One region of the Robinsoniella sp. RHS genome, then DNA from elsewhere that is predicted to be linked to it. Evidence: a T-box and tRNA genes for the amino acid it is inferred to sense, from the RefSeq annotation. Region 1 holds a T-box; the other holds one or more tRNA genes.
What was found. A T-box is a leader RNA that pairs with one kind of tRNA and senses whether it is charged. The one in region 1 lies ahead of RHS_RS09960 (valine--tRNA ligase), so its partner is inferred to be a tRNA-Val.
Positions count from the first base shown of each region.

Region 1 (8,500 bases):
TTATATCAGGTGCCAATCTCGGCATTAATCTGAAAGATCCAGACAAACTATTTCCGTTTTATAATCCTCCCGGGGCGAGAGGCGAAGATACTTTTTTAAGTACTTGCATTGGAGAGAATATCATTACAAGAATCCCGTGTTATACCTTTCATGATGGGTTTTCTGCGTATGGAAGCTTATTATCCGGAGCACTGCCAAATGAACTAAAAGCAATGAAATCCAATGGGGGAAGTGTTTCCAAACGATTTTTAAAAGCATCCATTGGCTGGGTCAGGTATAAGCCTCTTCTGTTATATATTACCCAAAGAGCGAAGTATGAGGACGCAATGGAGAATATTGAAAAGAGTCTGAGATTTACCATACCGAAAATCTGTAAACATTTTGGGAATGATGATTTTTATGTATTATTAGAAGAACTGGATTTTTTCCGAAAGCACGTAGCTGAACATTATCAGGACTTTGAAAATACAAAGCAGGCGTGGATGAGAATTATGCACTCAATGACACTAAATAAGGTGCTGACAACCGTTGACTGCAATTTGGAACTTTCAGAGTCGACCTGATATCATTACATCTTTCGCGTTCATGGATAACTAAAAGAGTTCCGCTGCCAGTGTTATGGCGCGGAACTTTTTTGTTACTATGTAAGAACTTCTTGGCCTGATCGTACCTATGGGGTAATAGTTTCGGATTATGATGTTGGAGTCTCTGTAAGAAGTAATACAAATAAATTTGGGTTTTGCTGATTAAAGACGCTTTGTAGATGTAGGTAGTGTACGGAAAGATGGGTGTGGGAAACTGGCATGGGCTCCGTCAGCTGGCCGCAGAACTGGTATTTTCTAACCTTTCCGAAGCGCTTTTTGGCGGCACGCGGGCATTCACCGAGAAATCCTGATGCATTTCTCGGTTCAGTACCCGCTTAGTATCCAATGGGAGCCAGTCGAATACTATCCGCCAAAAAACACTCCGGAAAGGTAAGTAAATACTCAGTTCTGCTCTACGCATCCTCCGCCCATGCCAGTTTCCCACACCCATCTTTCCGAGATCCAGGTTGCCGCCACAAAGCTGGTTTTCTCAGCAGGTTGGAACCCCTGGGCTGTGGCTGGCTGTTCTTTATTGGATGCAGCGTATTATGTTTCGGCTGTTTATGCGTAAAAGATGAAAGTTTGTGAAATTCTACTTCTTTTTCTGATCACAGAAAGAAAAACAAATCCCGTTCTCAAGATCAGTTGCTTGACATCATTAGCTTTACGCCAATCGCGTCCAGCATGCCACAACCCCAGGATTCCATCATGCTGAGAAAACCAGCTTTGTATCAATGAATGCTATCCCGGAAAGAGAAGGGGGCGGACCAGGACATTGGTTTGGAAGGCGTATAGCAGAGCTGAGCATTTACTTACCTTCCCGGAGTGCTTTTTGGCGGATACAATTCGACTAGTACTGCATTGCAAAATGCAGTACTTCTCCCATCGGATTGTAAGCGGGCAGTGAGCTGCAAAATGCATCAGGATTTTGGAGCGAATGCCCGCGTGCCGCCAAAAAGTGCTCCGGGAAGGTTAGAAAATACCAGTTCTGCGTTAAGCCTTCCAAACACCTGTCCTGGTCCGCCGCCTTCTCTTTTCGTACACTAACTACTAATACAAAGCGTCCTTCCTCAGCAAAACCCAAATTTAATGTCTAGTAACTTTAAGTCTTATACTAACTATATAAGATCTTGGAGGGTTCGCTTTAATTAGATTCAGATAAAGATCTCGGGTTCTTTTTGTGTCTCAGAACAATTTGCAATTAAGAACCCCCTGAACTTCTTGTAAAATTCTGATTCCATAGCCTTAGCATTCTGCGGGCAGGTTTTTATACAGGCACAGCAATGCAGGCAGCTGCCTGGATCCGTAATATTTTTCGGATCTTCCCGGTCAATGATACCCATGGGACAGACGGTGGCACAGATTCCACAATTATTGCATGAATCCATAGTAACCGGACCCCATGGAATGCCCGGGGCGGAACGTTCTTTATAAGGATGGTTTCCCGGAATATGTAATGGTTTTATAGCTTCGTGGGAGTCAATACCAGTGATCTTATCCCGGACGGCTTCAGCAAATTTTTTAGCTTCTGCGAGGTCAAATACATTGGGGCGTCCGCCTGCAATTTCACTTCCATATGAATGTTCCCCGATAAAAGCACCCGCGCCTGCAGTTATAAAGCCCTGCGCTTTCAGCAGATCAGATAATTCAAGAAGAGCATCTTCAAAAGCCCGGTTTCCATAGAGAACAACAGGAATACAAAGCGTCTGGTTCCCATGAAGGCGGTGAAACAGATCTTCTAATATTGCGGGGATTCTGCCACCGTAGACAGGGATGCCAACGATCAGCAGATCTTCACTGGCGAAATCGGGGAAGTCTTTTGTTCTGTCATAGGTTACGTCATGATTATGAATTTTGGTTTGAAAAACAGCAGAAATAGTATCTGTAATTTTTCTTGTGGTGCCGGTGGGGCTAAAGGTTAAACAGTGTACACTTTTGATATTCATGATATTCCTCCTTGGTTTAGTTGGGGTAAAATGTTAGTTATGTGTTTATTGTACTGCAAATGATTAGGAAAAGCTACTTGATACGTAAACTATGTACGGACTGCAGAACCGACAGTAAAGATTTACCTATTTTTACAAAATCCCTTGACAAATCCCCCCATCTTGATTATTATGGAAAATATATCACAAAAGATAACATAATAAAAAGGTAGTGAGAAAGAGGAGTACATTCAAAACCCTGACAGAGAGAATATTTCATCGGCTGGAAGAATATTCAAGGCAGTGTGAATGGAAGGTAGCTTTTGAACCGGAGGATTGAACCGGATGAAATTGTGGATAACCTGGCGGATTAGCCGGATATCTGTGGATAAGATTTCATCGTAAAGTAGATTTTCACGTATCATCCACGTTATCGGATGACTGAGATGTATTTGCAGAAGATTTCTGTAAATATAAATAAAGGTGGTACCGCGGATTATTCGCCCTTTGCAGAAGCAAGGGGCATTTTTTTATGCAAAATCAGGCAGGGAAATGGGAATCCGTATATTTTATAACCCATATATGTATGTGCAGAGGGATCTGCACGGGCAGCTAAAAATGAAAAAGGAGATAATAGGACAATGAGCAAAGAATTAGCAAAGACTTATGATCCGAAAGGAATTGAAGACCGCTTATATGATAAGTGGATGAACAAGAAATATTTTCATGCAGAAGTAGACAGGAGCAAAAAACCATTTACGATTGTGATGCCGCCGCCGAATGTTACGGGACAGCTTCACATGGGCCATGCACTGGATAATACCATGCAGGATATTCTGATCCGTTATAAAAGAATGCAGGGATATAATGCTTTATGGCAGCCTGGAACGGATCATGCAGCGATTGCCACTGAAGTCAAAGTCATAGAGAAGCTGAAAGAACAGGGAATTGATAAAGATGAGATCGGCAGAGATGAATTCTTAAAACATGCCTGGCTGTGGAAAGAAGAGTACGGCGGAAAGATCATCAACCAGTTGAAGAAGTTAGGTTCCTCGGCTGACTGGGACAGAGAACGCTTTACCATGGATGAAGGATGCTCCAAAGCGGTTGAAGAAGTATTTATCAAATTATATGAAAAAGGTTATATCTATAAGGGTTCCAGAATTATTAACTGGTGTCCGGTATGTCAGACTTCCATTTCAGATGCAGAAGTAGAGCATGTGGATCAGGACGGAAATTTCTGGCACATTAATTATCCGGTAGCAGGGGAAGAAAATGCTTTTGTTGAAATTGCTACCACAAGGCCTGAGACGCTTCTTGGAGATACAGCGGTTGCAGTAAATCCGGAGGATGACCGTTACAAACACCTGGTAGGCAAAATGCTGAAACTGCCATTGACTGACCGTGAAATCCCGGTTGTTGCAGATGAATATGTTGACAAGGAATTTGGAACCGGATGTGTTAAGATTACGCCGGCCCATGACCCTAATGACTTTGAAGTGGGAAAACGCCACAATCTGCCGGAGATCAATATCATGAATGATGATGCCACCATCAATGAACTGGGCGGAAAGTATGCGGGCATGAGCCGTTATGAAGCCAGAAAAGCAATGGTTGCGGATTTAGAGGAGATGGGACTTCTCGTTAAAGTAGTTCCACATGCCCACAATGTTGGTACCCATGACCGCTGTAAGACCACCGTTGAACCTATGATCAAACAGCAGTGGTTTGTAAAAATGGAAGAAATGGCAAAGCCGGCGATTGAAGCATTGAAGAACCATACTTTAAATTTTGTACCTGAGCGTTTTGATAAGATTTATCTCCATTGGCTTGAAAATATCCGTGACTGGTGTATTTCCAGACAGCTTTGGTGGGGACACCGGATACCGGCGTATTATTGTGATGACTGCGGTGAGATCGTAGTATCCAAAGAAGTACCAACCGTTTGCCCGAAATGCGGCAGCACACATCTGACACAGGATGAGGATACCCTGGATACCTGGTTTAGTTCTGCACTGTGGCCTTTCTCTACTTTAGGCTGGCCAGACAAAACAGAAGACCTGGATTACTTCTTCCCTACGGACGTATTGGTAACCGGATATGACATTATCTTCTTCTGGGTTATCCGTATGGTATTCTCAGCGCTTGAGCAGACAGGGGAAGTTCCCTTCCATCACGTACTGATTCATGGACTGATTCGTGATTCCCAGGGACGTAAGATGAGTAAATCCCTTGGAAATGGAATTGATCCGCTTGAAATTATCGAACAATACGGTGCAGATGCACTTCGTCTGACCCTTATGACCGGAAATGCACCGGGAAATGATATGCGTTTCTATATGGAACGTGTGGAGGCAAGCAGAAACTTTGCTAATAAGGTATGGAATGCGTCCAGATTTATTATGATGAACCTGGAAAAAGCAGAGGTTCCATCCCGGATGAATCTTTCAGACTTAACCGGAGCAGACAAATGGATTTTGTCCAAAGTAAACACGCTTGCAAAAGACGTTACAGATAATATGGATAAATACGAACTGGGCATCGCTGTTCAGAAAGTATATGATTTCATCTGGGAAGAATTCTGTGACTGGTATATTGAAATGGTGAAACCCCGTCTCTATAACGATGAAGATACCACCAAATCAGCAGCACTGTGGACATTAAAGACTGTTTTGGCAAATGCCCTGAAACTGCTGCATCCTTATATGCCGTTTATTACAGAAGAAATTTTCTGCACTCTTCAGACAGAAGAAGAATCAATTATGATTTCCGAATGGCCGGAATTTAAAGAGGAATGGAACTTTACGGCAGATGAGCAGGCAGTAGAGACTATTAAAGAAGCGGTACGTGGAATCCGAAATGCCCGTACCGGAATGAATGTTCCGCCAAGCAAAAAAGCAAAGGTATTTGTGGTTTCCGAAAAGGAAAATATCCGTGAGATATTTGAAAATGGAAAGGTATTCTTCGCTACCCTGGGATATGCAAGTGAGGTCACTGTTCAGGCAGACCGCTCGGGTATCGGGGAAGATGCAGTATCCACAGTGATACCGGAGGCAGTTATCTATATGCCTTTCGCAGAGCTGGTAGATATTGAAAAAGAAATCGATCGCTTGAAAAAAGAAGAAGAACGCTTAGGGAAGGAACTGGCAAGAGTAAATGGAATGTTAAGCAACGAACGTTTTGTTAGCAAAGCGCCTCAGGCAAAAATAGATGAAGAAAAAGGTAAGCTTGCAAAATATACAGAAATGATGGAACAAGTAAAAGAGAGATTAGCGCAGCTGCAATAAAAGAGACACAAAGTAAGGAATAATTTTAAACAAAGAAACGCCGAACCACTGCATAAATATAATGTTAAGCATGGGTTCGGCGTTTTTTAGACCACCCTGATGACGGTGGACACGTTATTTCCTTCGAAATATGAAACTGAGAATAATATTCGTTGCGATTGCAGCGCAGCCAGTAATAAAACAAATCTTAGCAATCAGGTGGTGCCCGTGTTTTTCAAGGTAACCAGCACCTATGATCAGGCCAAGAGAACCGGCATATGATATTGCTCTAAAGAGAATACGGACCGCTCTGTGCTTTGCAGCAGCTTCTAAAGAATTGTCAACGAAACTTGCCACACCTTCCACAGTATTCTCAATCACATCACCCGCATGTTCCATCATTTTCTCAAATCTTTCTTCAGTCATAATTAAAACCTCCTTATATATACATACAGAATGTATGTAAAATTGTAAAAAATAAATTGCTATGCAGCAATCTATCTTTCCGGGAATATTGTTTCCAGTTTCTCAAATACAGTAAGCAATTCATCATCGATAATTGGCAGTCCCACGCTGTTAAGTATATTTGCGGCATATCTGAGCTTGATTCTAAAGTCTTCCCGGTTTTCCATAAAAATGAAAGGGCATAGCCATATTTCCATAAGGACGGAAAGCAGCTCCGCCACAATTTTGGGGTTTTCTGCCTGAACAGATCCATCTGACATTCCTTCTTTAATAAACTCCAGAAAGATCCCTTCTGCATTTTCTTTCACACTGTTCAAATACGCAGCAACCAGTTTTGGATTATCAAGAAAAGTCTTGGATAATGCCAGAAAAGTATTCACCTGATCCTCAGACGACACCGAGCAGAGTACGATTTTTCTTAATTTTTCCAGAGCAGTCAGTGAAGTATCTTCCTTAATTGTTTCAAAAGGCACTGCTTTATGAAACATGTAGGTGGTAACGGCATCTACCATTTGTTCTTTATTTTTGAAATGATGATAGATTGCTCCGCGTGTCATGCCCATAGCATCTGCAACGTCCTGTAATGTGGTCTGTTCATAACCTTTTTCTATGAACAGCTTCATGGACAGTTCAAGTATGCGGTTTTCCGTAATTTCCGGATATTTATTCCGTGCCAAATTTTTTCCTCCTTTCCAACATGCTATATTAGATACATACTGCATGTATCTAATATAGCATGTTGGGTATTTTATGTCAATATCTTCTTAAAAGTTTTTATATTTTCATATTTAAGAACTTAAGGAAATATTTAAAATATTTTTGAAACCCTTTTTTCAAATTTAGCGTCTAATATATAGTAACATCTAACTGTCTGCATGGTTTTGTACAATAAAGTTTACAAGTTGGATACAAGCAGATGCATTTTTTGATGCATTTATTCGTTATAATGAAAAAATCAACCGATAAGGGGGAAAGTGGAATGCACTATATGCTTAAAACATATCTGAAATTATTGCAGCAGGCCAATTTAGTAAAATCCTGTTGTTTATATGGAAAGAAAGATCAGATCATTGAAAATTTAACTTTTGATTCCAGGGAAACGATGAAAAGGGGACTATTTATATGTAAAGGAGCAGCATTCAAAATAGACTATCTCAGGCAGGCTTTCAAAAATGGAGCTGTCTGTTATATTGGAGAGGAGCATTTTCCCCTGGATTATGAAGTTCCTTACATACTGGTAAAGGATATCAGAAAAGCAATGCCTGTTTTAGCAAAGCAGTTCTATGAGGACCCCTCCAGGGAACTAGATTTGGTAGGGATTACAGGAACCAAAGGAAAGACAACCACTTCTTATTATATCAAGGCGATTATGGATGAGTATCAGAAATCCATTGGTCTGCGCAGTATGGGAATTATTTCATCTATTGAGGTTAAAGATGGTGTGGAACATAAAACATCCAGCATGACAACGCCGGAATCTATGGAACTATACCGGCATATGAAAAATGCCGTATCATCCGGAAAGCGCAGTATGGTTATGGAAGTTTCCAGCCAGGCACTGAAGTACCAGCGGGTGCGGGGGCTGAACTTTGATGTGGGTGTTTTCCTGAATATATCAGAGGATCATATCAGTCCCTCGGAACATGATGACTTTGAAGATTATTTCAGTGCAAAACTATCCATTTTCCGACAATGTCAGACAGCGTGCATTAATCTGGACTCAGATAAGGCAGACCGGATTCTTCAGGCATCCAGGCTGGCGAAGTCCGTTATTACTTTTGGTACAGGACAAGCCGATCGGATTGATGGGGACGTTAAAAATGGCAGAATACCCGATATTTTTGGGTATGATATCCAACAGGAAAAAGGGAGGATTAATTTCCGGGTAAAAAGCGGACGTTTTGATGAACGATTCACACTTGGTATGCCCGGAGTTTTTAATGTTGAGAATGCATTAGCTGCAATTGCGGTTGCGTATTTATATCATATTCCCGTTGAATATATGATTGCCGGTTTGAAAAAGGTAAAAGTGAAAGGACGGATGGAGCAGTACGTCAGCCACAAAAGGAGGCTTACGGTGATCGTGGACTATGCCCATAACAGACTGAGTTTTGAAAAGCTTTTCCAGTCAGTATTGATGGAGCATCCTTTCTCTAAGATTGTATCTGTTTTTGGCTGCCCCGGCAATAAAGCTTATAACAGAAGAAGGGATCTGGGACTGATCGCGGGCCTGTATTCAAAAAAAGTATACCTATCCGCA
Region 1 covers NZ_JNGB01000018.1:90,697-99,196, forward strand. Annotated here, with positions in the region: gene RHS_RS09950 (hypothetical protein) at 1-563, shown strand, start outside; gene RHS_RS30730 (hypothetical protein) at 773-895, shown strand; gene RHS_RS09955 (4Fe-4S binding protein) at 1,739-2,530, opposite strand; T-box leader at 2,733-3,020, shown strand; gene RHS_RS09960 (valine--tRNA ligase) at 3,151-5,796, shown strand; gene RHS_RS09965 (hypothetical protein) at 5,911-6,201, opposite strand; gene RHS_RS09970 (TetR/AcrR family transcriptional regulator) at 6,273-6,917, opposite strand; gene RHS_RS09975 (Mur ligase family protein) at 7,220-8,500, shown strand, end outside.

Region 2 (8,500 bases), on a different contig from region 1:
CCGCTCCTGTAAATCCCAGTCCTTCTTCTGTTGTGGCTTTCACATTCACCTGATTCTCTTCTAATCCTAAAGCATCTGCAATATTTTTTACCATCTGAGGCATATAGGGCAGAAGCTTTGGTCTCTGTGCTATAATCGTAGCATCAATATTTTCGATCATATAGTTATTTTCTTCCAGAAGTTCTGACACATGCTTTAATAATGTAATACTGGATATTCCTTTATACGCTGGATCTGTGTCCGGAAAATGCTTTCCAATATCACCAAGTGCCGCTGCACCTAACAAGGCATCCATGATGGCATGTACCACGACATCTGCGTCTGAATGTCCCAACAGCCCTTTTTCATAAGGTATCAAAACACCGCCCAGAATCAAATCCCTGTCCGGCGTTAACTTGTGTACATCATATCCCATTCCAACTCTCATATCAACCTCCATTTTATTGGCTTGTAAAAAAAATTATGCGATTAACCTTTGCTGAGAATTCAGCTTAGACCAGTTAAGTTATCTTAAATCTTACCTATATTCATACCCGCCTGAATAGACTTTCATACAGACGGATTTTGCGAGTTACAGAATCATTATAAGTCATGAATAAGAGAAATGTCAAAGGCATATCTATATATTGAGAATTTTCATTTCTTTAGAAACGAAAAAACTCCCCGATCCAAGGACCAGGGAGCCTTCTATGTTTAAATTATTGAGCTGCTTCAGTTGTAGCTGCTTCTGTTGTAGCTGCTTCTGTTGTTGTAGCCTCTGTTGTAGCTGCTTCTGTTGTAGCTGCTTCTGTTGTTGTTGCTTCAGTTGTTACAGCTGTTGTAGCTGCTTCTGTTGTTGTAGCTTCTGTTGTTCCTTTATCAGAACTTCCACAACCTACTGCTAATGCTCCTGCTAATGCCATAACTGCCATTAAACCTAATACTTTTTTCTTCATAGTTATATCCTCCTCATATTGACGAGATGCATTTGCACCTCTGTTTCGTTACAGGGGGTATCTTACCACATCCAAAATTAGAATTCCTGCTATTTTTATTAAATAAAAGTGAAAGTTTTCTGACGTTTCTTAATTCTTCTTAAGAATTGTGTCATAATTTGACACAAAAAAAGCATAACGAAATATCATTATGCTTGTGTAGCGGAAGGGAGATTTGAACTCTCGACACCACGGGTATGAACCGTGTGCTCTAGCCAACTGAGCTATTCCGCCATATTTAATTAAAAGACATGGGACCTACAGGGCTCGAACCTGTGACCCTCTGCTTGTAAGGCAGATGCTCTCCCAGCTGAGCTAAGATCCCATGGTCAGCGGCCTGATTACCAAACCGCTTAGTCATTATACTATTAAATCCTTGAAAATGTCAAGCACTTTTTTTGATTAAATTCTACTTTTTCTCCGTCAGGACCAACTACCGTAAAAAACTTGACTCCAAACTCGAAAAACGGAAGTTCTTTTACCAGATAATCCAGGCTGTGAAGCCCGATCTTCTTCGCTTCATAAAAAGCTTCATCAATATCATATACATCCAGGGCAATGTGATCAATATGGCCTGCTCCTCTGGTTTTTAATTCTTCCAGACCTGCTCCTGCCATCTGTATTAATTCCAGAGTAAAACCTTTGAGATAAACAAATGCAATCTCTATTCTTCCATCCGGTGTATCCAAGTACCCTTCTCCCGTCTTACGGAATCCAAGCTTTTCATAGAATACAATGGAATCCTTCAGGCTTCTTACTTTAACTGCAAGATGTGCCCATCCCTGTAATCCGGATTTACAGCCATATTCCGCACTGTTATCGTGGCAGAATTCCACAACTTCGTGATTCGGTCCGACAAAATTTGCCCCTCTCACACCCTTCGTGCCAAGATGCTCATAACAGGTAATCCCGTTACTGGTAGATGCATGATATTTCAATCCTTTTTTTAAAGCCAGTTCCACACATTTTTCTAAATCCGGTGTATCAATTGCATAATGGTCTAAAATGCCGTCTTTTCTTTTAGCCACTTCAGCCAATTCGCTGCCGGAAGGCTGAAATAACTCCAAAACCAGATCACCCAGCTGCAGAAAAGCGACATCAATTTTATAGGGATTCATTACTATTTTTTCATGAAATTTTTTAAATCCCAGATTCTCTTCATACCAGGCAACAGCCTCTTTTAAATTTACTACCGGTATCCCCAGATGCTGAACTCCGGTTATATTCTCACTCAAGTTCATAGCCTGTCCTCCTTGCCATTTTCTTACTTTATTGTAGCACAACTATCGGCAATGAGAAACCTTAATTTTTCTTTAATTTTTCCAAAATAGCATTATAGTAATTCCTTTTTTTCGTTATTATATATATAGGAATTAAATCTGCCTGTATTCCCTTCGGTGATAGCCTTTGAATTTATACAAGGCTGTTTCCTGATCTGCATCCAGATAATTCATCCAAACTTCTGTATCAATAATTCCGGTTTTATATCTGCCAATGTAGTCATTGTAACTGCACCACCAGTAATCTCCCAGATTTTTTACAGTATGACAGACAACCGGAATCAAATGTATCTTACCACAATATTTAAATACATTCACCCAGCCTTCGATTTCCTCGCTTTCATAATATCCGCAGATCCGCTTCTGAAGCCGGTGATCTGCATTTTGATTATAATAACGGGAAAACTCTCTGGTTACTTCTTTCAGCACTTTTGTATTCACCCTGCTATTGTGCGTACTGATCACCATATGTACTTCTGTATCAGTGATACAATATGCAAAAATCCGGAATTCTATTTTTCGCCGGACTAAGGCGACAATATCCAGAAACTTTTTCTTGTCAATTTCATCTGCAAATACATTTTTTTGATTTTTCCATTTTAGATTTGAATAATAGACGTGCGTATCCCTCACTATACGTGGCATTAGATTGCCCTCCTTCATATCAGCAAATTTTCATATACTCCATTTCTCACTTTTACTGCCCCTCTTAGTCCTATGATGGTGCAGTGACAATATATCCCATTTTTCGACAAATTGCAATATGTTTTAATTTTTTGCAATAAGTTGTGTCAATTATTGCTTTTTCTTATTCCACAAGAAACATTCTGAATCTCAAGTGCCACGTTTCGTTGCTGTTTTATACAGGATTCGACAAGGTAATCTGGGTCGTTTGGGCATAAAAAAACAGGCATCCCGCGAAAAAGCGGAATACCTGCCTCTATTTTTTATTTAAAATAAGCTACACCGGATTCAAAGATTTTCAGATCCTGTTCTCCGTAAATATTAATTGCCACAGAAGCATCACGTCTTTCTGAATGTGCCATTTTACCAAATACACGGCCATCCGGGCTTGTAATACCTTCGATGCAGCAATAAGAACCATTTACGTTCCATTCGCCATCTGCGCTCAGTTCTCCGTCAGCATTTACATACTGAGTGGCTACCTGTCCATTGGCAAAAAGTTTCTGCAGCCATTCTTCATTTGCTACAAATCTTCCTTCCCCGTGAGAAGCCGGGTTTACATAGGTCTTTCCAAGTTCCGCCTGTGCAAGCCAGGGAGATTTATCGGAAACTACTTTTGTATATACCATTTTGGAAATATGGCGTCCAATGGTATTGAAAGTCAATGTCGGCGAATCGGCAGTCTGTCCTGTAATTTCTCCGTTTGGTACCAGCCCCAGTTTAATCAGAGCCTGGAATCCGTTACAGATACCAAGTGCCAGACCGTCTCTCTCATTTAATAATTTCATAACTGCTTCTTTGATTTTCGCATTCTGGAATGCGGTAGCAAAGAATTTTGCAGATCCGTCCGGTTCATCACCTGCAGAGAATCCACCCGGGAACATAATCATTTGGGAGCTGTTAATTGCTTTTTCAAAGATATCAACAGAATCACGAATATCAGCAGCACTTAAGTTTTTGAAGACTTTTACAATGACGTCTGCTCCGGCACGTTCAAATGCCTTCGTGCTGTCATATTCACAGTTGGTTCCTGGGAATACAGGTATAAATACCGTTGGTTTCGCCACTTTATTTTTACATGTATAGACATTTTTCCCATGAAACAGACCATTTTCGATCACTGCATCTTCAACTGCGGATGTTACACTTATCGTAGAAGGAACATCTGATTCTTCAGAATCCGGTACAGACTTAAATACTTTTTCCAATGTTCCGGTCCAGCTTTCCAAAGCTTCCTCCAAAGTGATCCTGGTATCTGCATATTCAAATACCGGAGTATCCAGTACTTCACCGATTACCGTATAGGAAATGGAAAGTTCTCCTACTTTACCATCCGGTACTTCTGCCACAATATTACCAAATCCTGCTGCAAACAGATCTCTCTTGTCTACATTATGCTCTATTCTTACTCCCATATGGTTTCCAAATGCCATTTTACTTACTGCTGCAGCCAGTCCTTTGGCATCCAGTGTATATGCGGAAATAATCTTTCCAGCTTTTACATCTTCAAAGAACCTGCCATACTGATCCATGATCTGTGTATAATCAGGCAGATCATATTGATCTGTCTCTATCTTTAACAATACCAGCTTACTTCCGGCTCTTTTAAGTTCCGGTGTGATTATGTGTTTGTCACTGGCAACGTCTACTGCAAAAGATACTAAGGTAGGCGGTACGTCAATTTCATTAAAGGAACCGGACATACTGTCTTTTCCGCCGATGGATGGAAGTCCAAATCCAAGCTGTGCGCTGTATGCACCTAAAAGTGCTGCAAACGGCTGGCTCCAACGGGAAGGATCTTCTGTCATACGTCTGAAATATTCCTGGAATGTAAAACGGATTTTGCTGTAATCCCCGCCTGCTGCCACTATTTTTGCAACAGATTCCAGAACTGCATATACGGCACCGTGATATGGACTCCAGCTTGATAAGTACGGATCAAATCCATAGCTCATCATGGTTACGGTATCTGTCTTTCCTTTTAATACCGGAAGCTTCGCTACCATAGCCTGGGTTTCTGTCAGCTGATATTTTCCTCCAAATGGCATAAATACAGAGCCTGCTCCGATGGAACCGTCGAACATTTCAACAAGTCCCTTCTGGGAACACGTATTTAAATCTTTCAGCGTATCCAGCCATTTTTCCCTGACATCCCCTACTTCTTCTCTTACAAAGAATTTATCCTGCTCGGATGGGATATCTACCGAAACACTGGTTTCCTGATGAGCACCGTTGGTATCTAAGAATGCTCTGGAAATATTAACGATCTCTTTTTCTCTCCAGATCATAACCAGTCTCTTCGCTTCCGTTACGACTGCCACTTCGATTGCTTCCAGGTTTTCTTCAACTGCATAAGCCAGGAACTGCTCTGCATCTTTTGGATCCACTACAACTGCCATTCTCTCCTGTGACTCTGAAATCGCAATTTCTGTTCCGTCCAGACCTGCATATTTTTTCGGGACTTTATCCAGGTAAATATGAAGTCCATCCGCTAATTCTCCGATTGCAACGGATACTCCGCCTGCACCAAAGTCATTACATTTTTTAATTAACTTACTTACTTCTCCACGGCGGAACAGACGCTGGATTTTACGTTCCGTTGGCGGATTTCCTTTTTGTACCTCTGCACCGCAGGTTTCAATGGATTCCTCCGTATGTACCTTGGATGATCCGGTTGCACCGCCGCAGCCGTCACGTCCGGTACGTCCGCCCAGCAGGATAATAATATCGCCCGGATCAGATGTCTCACGGATAACGGCTTTTCTTGGAGCTGCCCCCAGGACTGCACCGATTTCCATTCTCTTAGCAACGTAATTCGGATGATAAACTTCTTTTACCAGTCCCGTTGCAAGTCCGATCTGATTCCCATAGGAACTGTAGCCGTGTGCTGCGCTTCTTACAATCTTCTTCTGGGACAGTTTTCCCTTTAAAGTCTCTTTAACAGACACCGTAGGATCAGCCGCTCCTGTTACACGCATTGCCTGATACACATAAGTACGTCCGGAGAGAGGATCACGGATCGCTCCGCCAAGGCAGGTTGCCGCTCCGCCAAATGGTTCGATTTCAGTCGGATGGTTATGTGTTTCATTTTTAAAGTTGATCAGCCATTCTTCTGTCACACCGTCGATTTCTACCGGCACAACAATACTGCAGGCATTGATTTCATCTGATTCTTCCTGATCCTCCAGTTTTCCTTCTTTTTTCAGCTTGCGCATCGCCATCAGAGCAAGATCCATCAGGCAGACAAATTTATCGTCTCTTCCTTTAAAGATTTCTTCTCTATCCTTTAAATACTGCTGATAAGTTCCAACGATCGGATCTTTATAATAACCTTCTCCAAATACTACATCTTTTAATTCCGTTGAGAAAGTAGTATGGCGGCAGTGATCGGACCAGTATGTATCCAGTACACGGATCTCTGTCATGGAAGGATCTCTTTTTTCTTCACCCTTGAAATAATTCTGGATATGTTTGAAATCCTTAAATGTCATAGCCAGATTTAAAGAACCATAAAGCTCTTCTAACTTTTCTTCGTCCATTATGGTGAATCCGTCAAATATTTTCACATCTGCAGGCTCATCAAACTTCGTTACCAGAGTCTGTGGCTTTACCATGTCAGTTTCTCTGGAATCTACAGGATTGATACAATAGGATTTGATTGCTTCGAATTCTTCCTCGTTAATGCTTCCTTCCAATACGTAGGTAGTAGCTGAACGGATAATCGGTTCTTCATCCTCATTCAGGAACTTTACACACTGTACTGCGGAATCTGCCCTCTGGTCAAATTGTCCCGGAAGGAATTCTACCGAAAACACTTTTGCCCCATCTGCTATATCAAAACTCTCTTCATATAAGGTATCTACCGGCGGTTCGGAAAATACCGTATTGCAGGCAGCTTTATAAACTTCGTCGGAGATATTCTCCACATCATAACGAATCAATACACGAACACCTGTTAATGAACTGATTCCTAAATAACTGTGAATCTCATGTCTTAATTCTTTTGCCTGCACTGCATATGCCGGCTTCTTCTCCACGTACACTCTTCTAACGTTGCTCATAGGTTCCTCCATGCTTTTGTGATTATTTCTTAGGTTTAACTTCTTTTTTATTCTACCACCTGGTGGTAGTTATGGCAAGGAGGGTTTTTCGTTAAAATTTACGGGGCATTTCTTTCCTGCCAAAACGCCTCCAGCTTCCCCTCCAGATTATCCAGTCGGCAAGTCTCATAGTTATCCCACTCCCTTGGGAACAGATACTGGTACTGCCTCTGCATAAACCGTTCATCTAACAGCATGATCACCCCCTGGTCATCATCTGTCCTGATTACCCTGCCCGCTGACTGCAATACTTTATTCATTCCCGGATACAGATATGCATAAGAAAATCCATCCATATTCCGTTTATCATAATAATTTTTCAGGATTTCCCGTTCATTGCAAATCTGCGGTAATCCGGTACCAATGATCAGTGCTCCAATCAAACGGTCTCTTTTCAGATCAATCCCTTCGGAAAAGATCCCGCCCATTACGCAAAACCCTACCAGACTGTTCTTCTGCTCACGCTCAAATTCCTGCAGAAATTCTTCCCGTTCCTCTTCTTTCATATTGCTGCTCTGGCATATGCAAATCACATCTTCTCCCATCTCTTCCCGAAAGATTTCCTCTACTTCTGTCATCAGCTTATAGGACGGAAAGAACACCAGATAGTTCCCTTTCTGTCCCTCTATGGTTTTTTTAATATACCATGCCATTTTCTGATATTCGCCAAAACTTCTTCTGGTATATTTACTGCTGATATCCGTACCGATTAATACCTTTTTTTTACCGGGATCGAAGGATGATTCTGCATAGATTGTATAGTCGTCTTCTGCTTCACTTAACAGCTCCATATAATATTTTACGGGAAGCAGCGTTGCCGAAAAGTATATGGTACTATTTCCTTTATCCAGACATTCCTGGATATTTTTTGACGTATCTATACAAAAAAGTTTTACCTTGAAGCGTCCATCCTCTTCCATTTCTGAATATATGACATAATTTTCATCCAACCGCTCATGGGTATCCAAAAATGCCCTTGCTTCAAAATAAAGATTTGTAATGATTTCTTTTACACTGGGTTGTTCCGATTCCTCCAGGAATTTTTCAATTTCAGCACACAAATTCATTAATGCAATGACAAGAGGACCTACATTTTCTAAAACTTCATAATTCTGGCACTCCCTTTTCATTTCCAGCATAATCTTATTACATTTTTCCAATTGGCGTTCCAGTTTCCTGCTGTATGGCTTAACGGCTCTTTTAACCTCCAAAAGCTCTTCTTTATACAGGCTTGCACTGAACATCTGCCTACCACGTTCCACCAGGTTGTGGGCCTCATCTATCAGAAACAGATAATCTCCCTGCATCCCCTCCCCAAAAAAGCGCTTCAGACTGGCTCTGGGATCGAATACATAATTATAATCGCAGATAATGGCATCTACCCATACGGATAAATCCAATGATAATTCAAAGGGACATACCATCCATTTTTCTGCCTGCTCCAATATATCCTCCCGAAAAA
Region 2 covers NZ_JNGB01000057.1:9,703-18,202, reverse strand. Annotated here, with positions in the region: gene ispF (2-C-methyl-D-erythritol 2,4-cyclodiphosphate synthase) at 1-427, opposite strand, end outside; gene RHS_RS19525 (hypothetical protein) at 699-935, opposite strand; tRNA gene RHS_RS19520 (tRNA-Met) at 1,135-1,208, opposite strand; tRNA gene RHS_RS19515 (tRNA-Val) at 1,227-1,299, opposite strand; gene RHS_RS31410 (VOC family protein) at 1,343-2,215, opposite strand; gene RHS_RS31405 (transposase) at 2,348-2,899, opposite strand; gene RHS_RS19500 (phosphoribosylformylglycinamidine synthase) at 3,202-6,999, opposite strand; gene RHS_RS19495 (helicase C-terminal domain-containing protein) at 7,098-8,500, opposite strand, start outside.
Region 2: it has a tRNA-Val gene. The T-box ahead of RHS_RS09960 (valine--tRNA ligase) is inferred to sense a tRNA for this amino acid. The anticodon was not compared.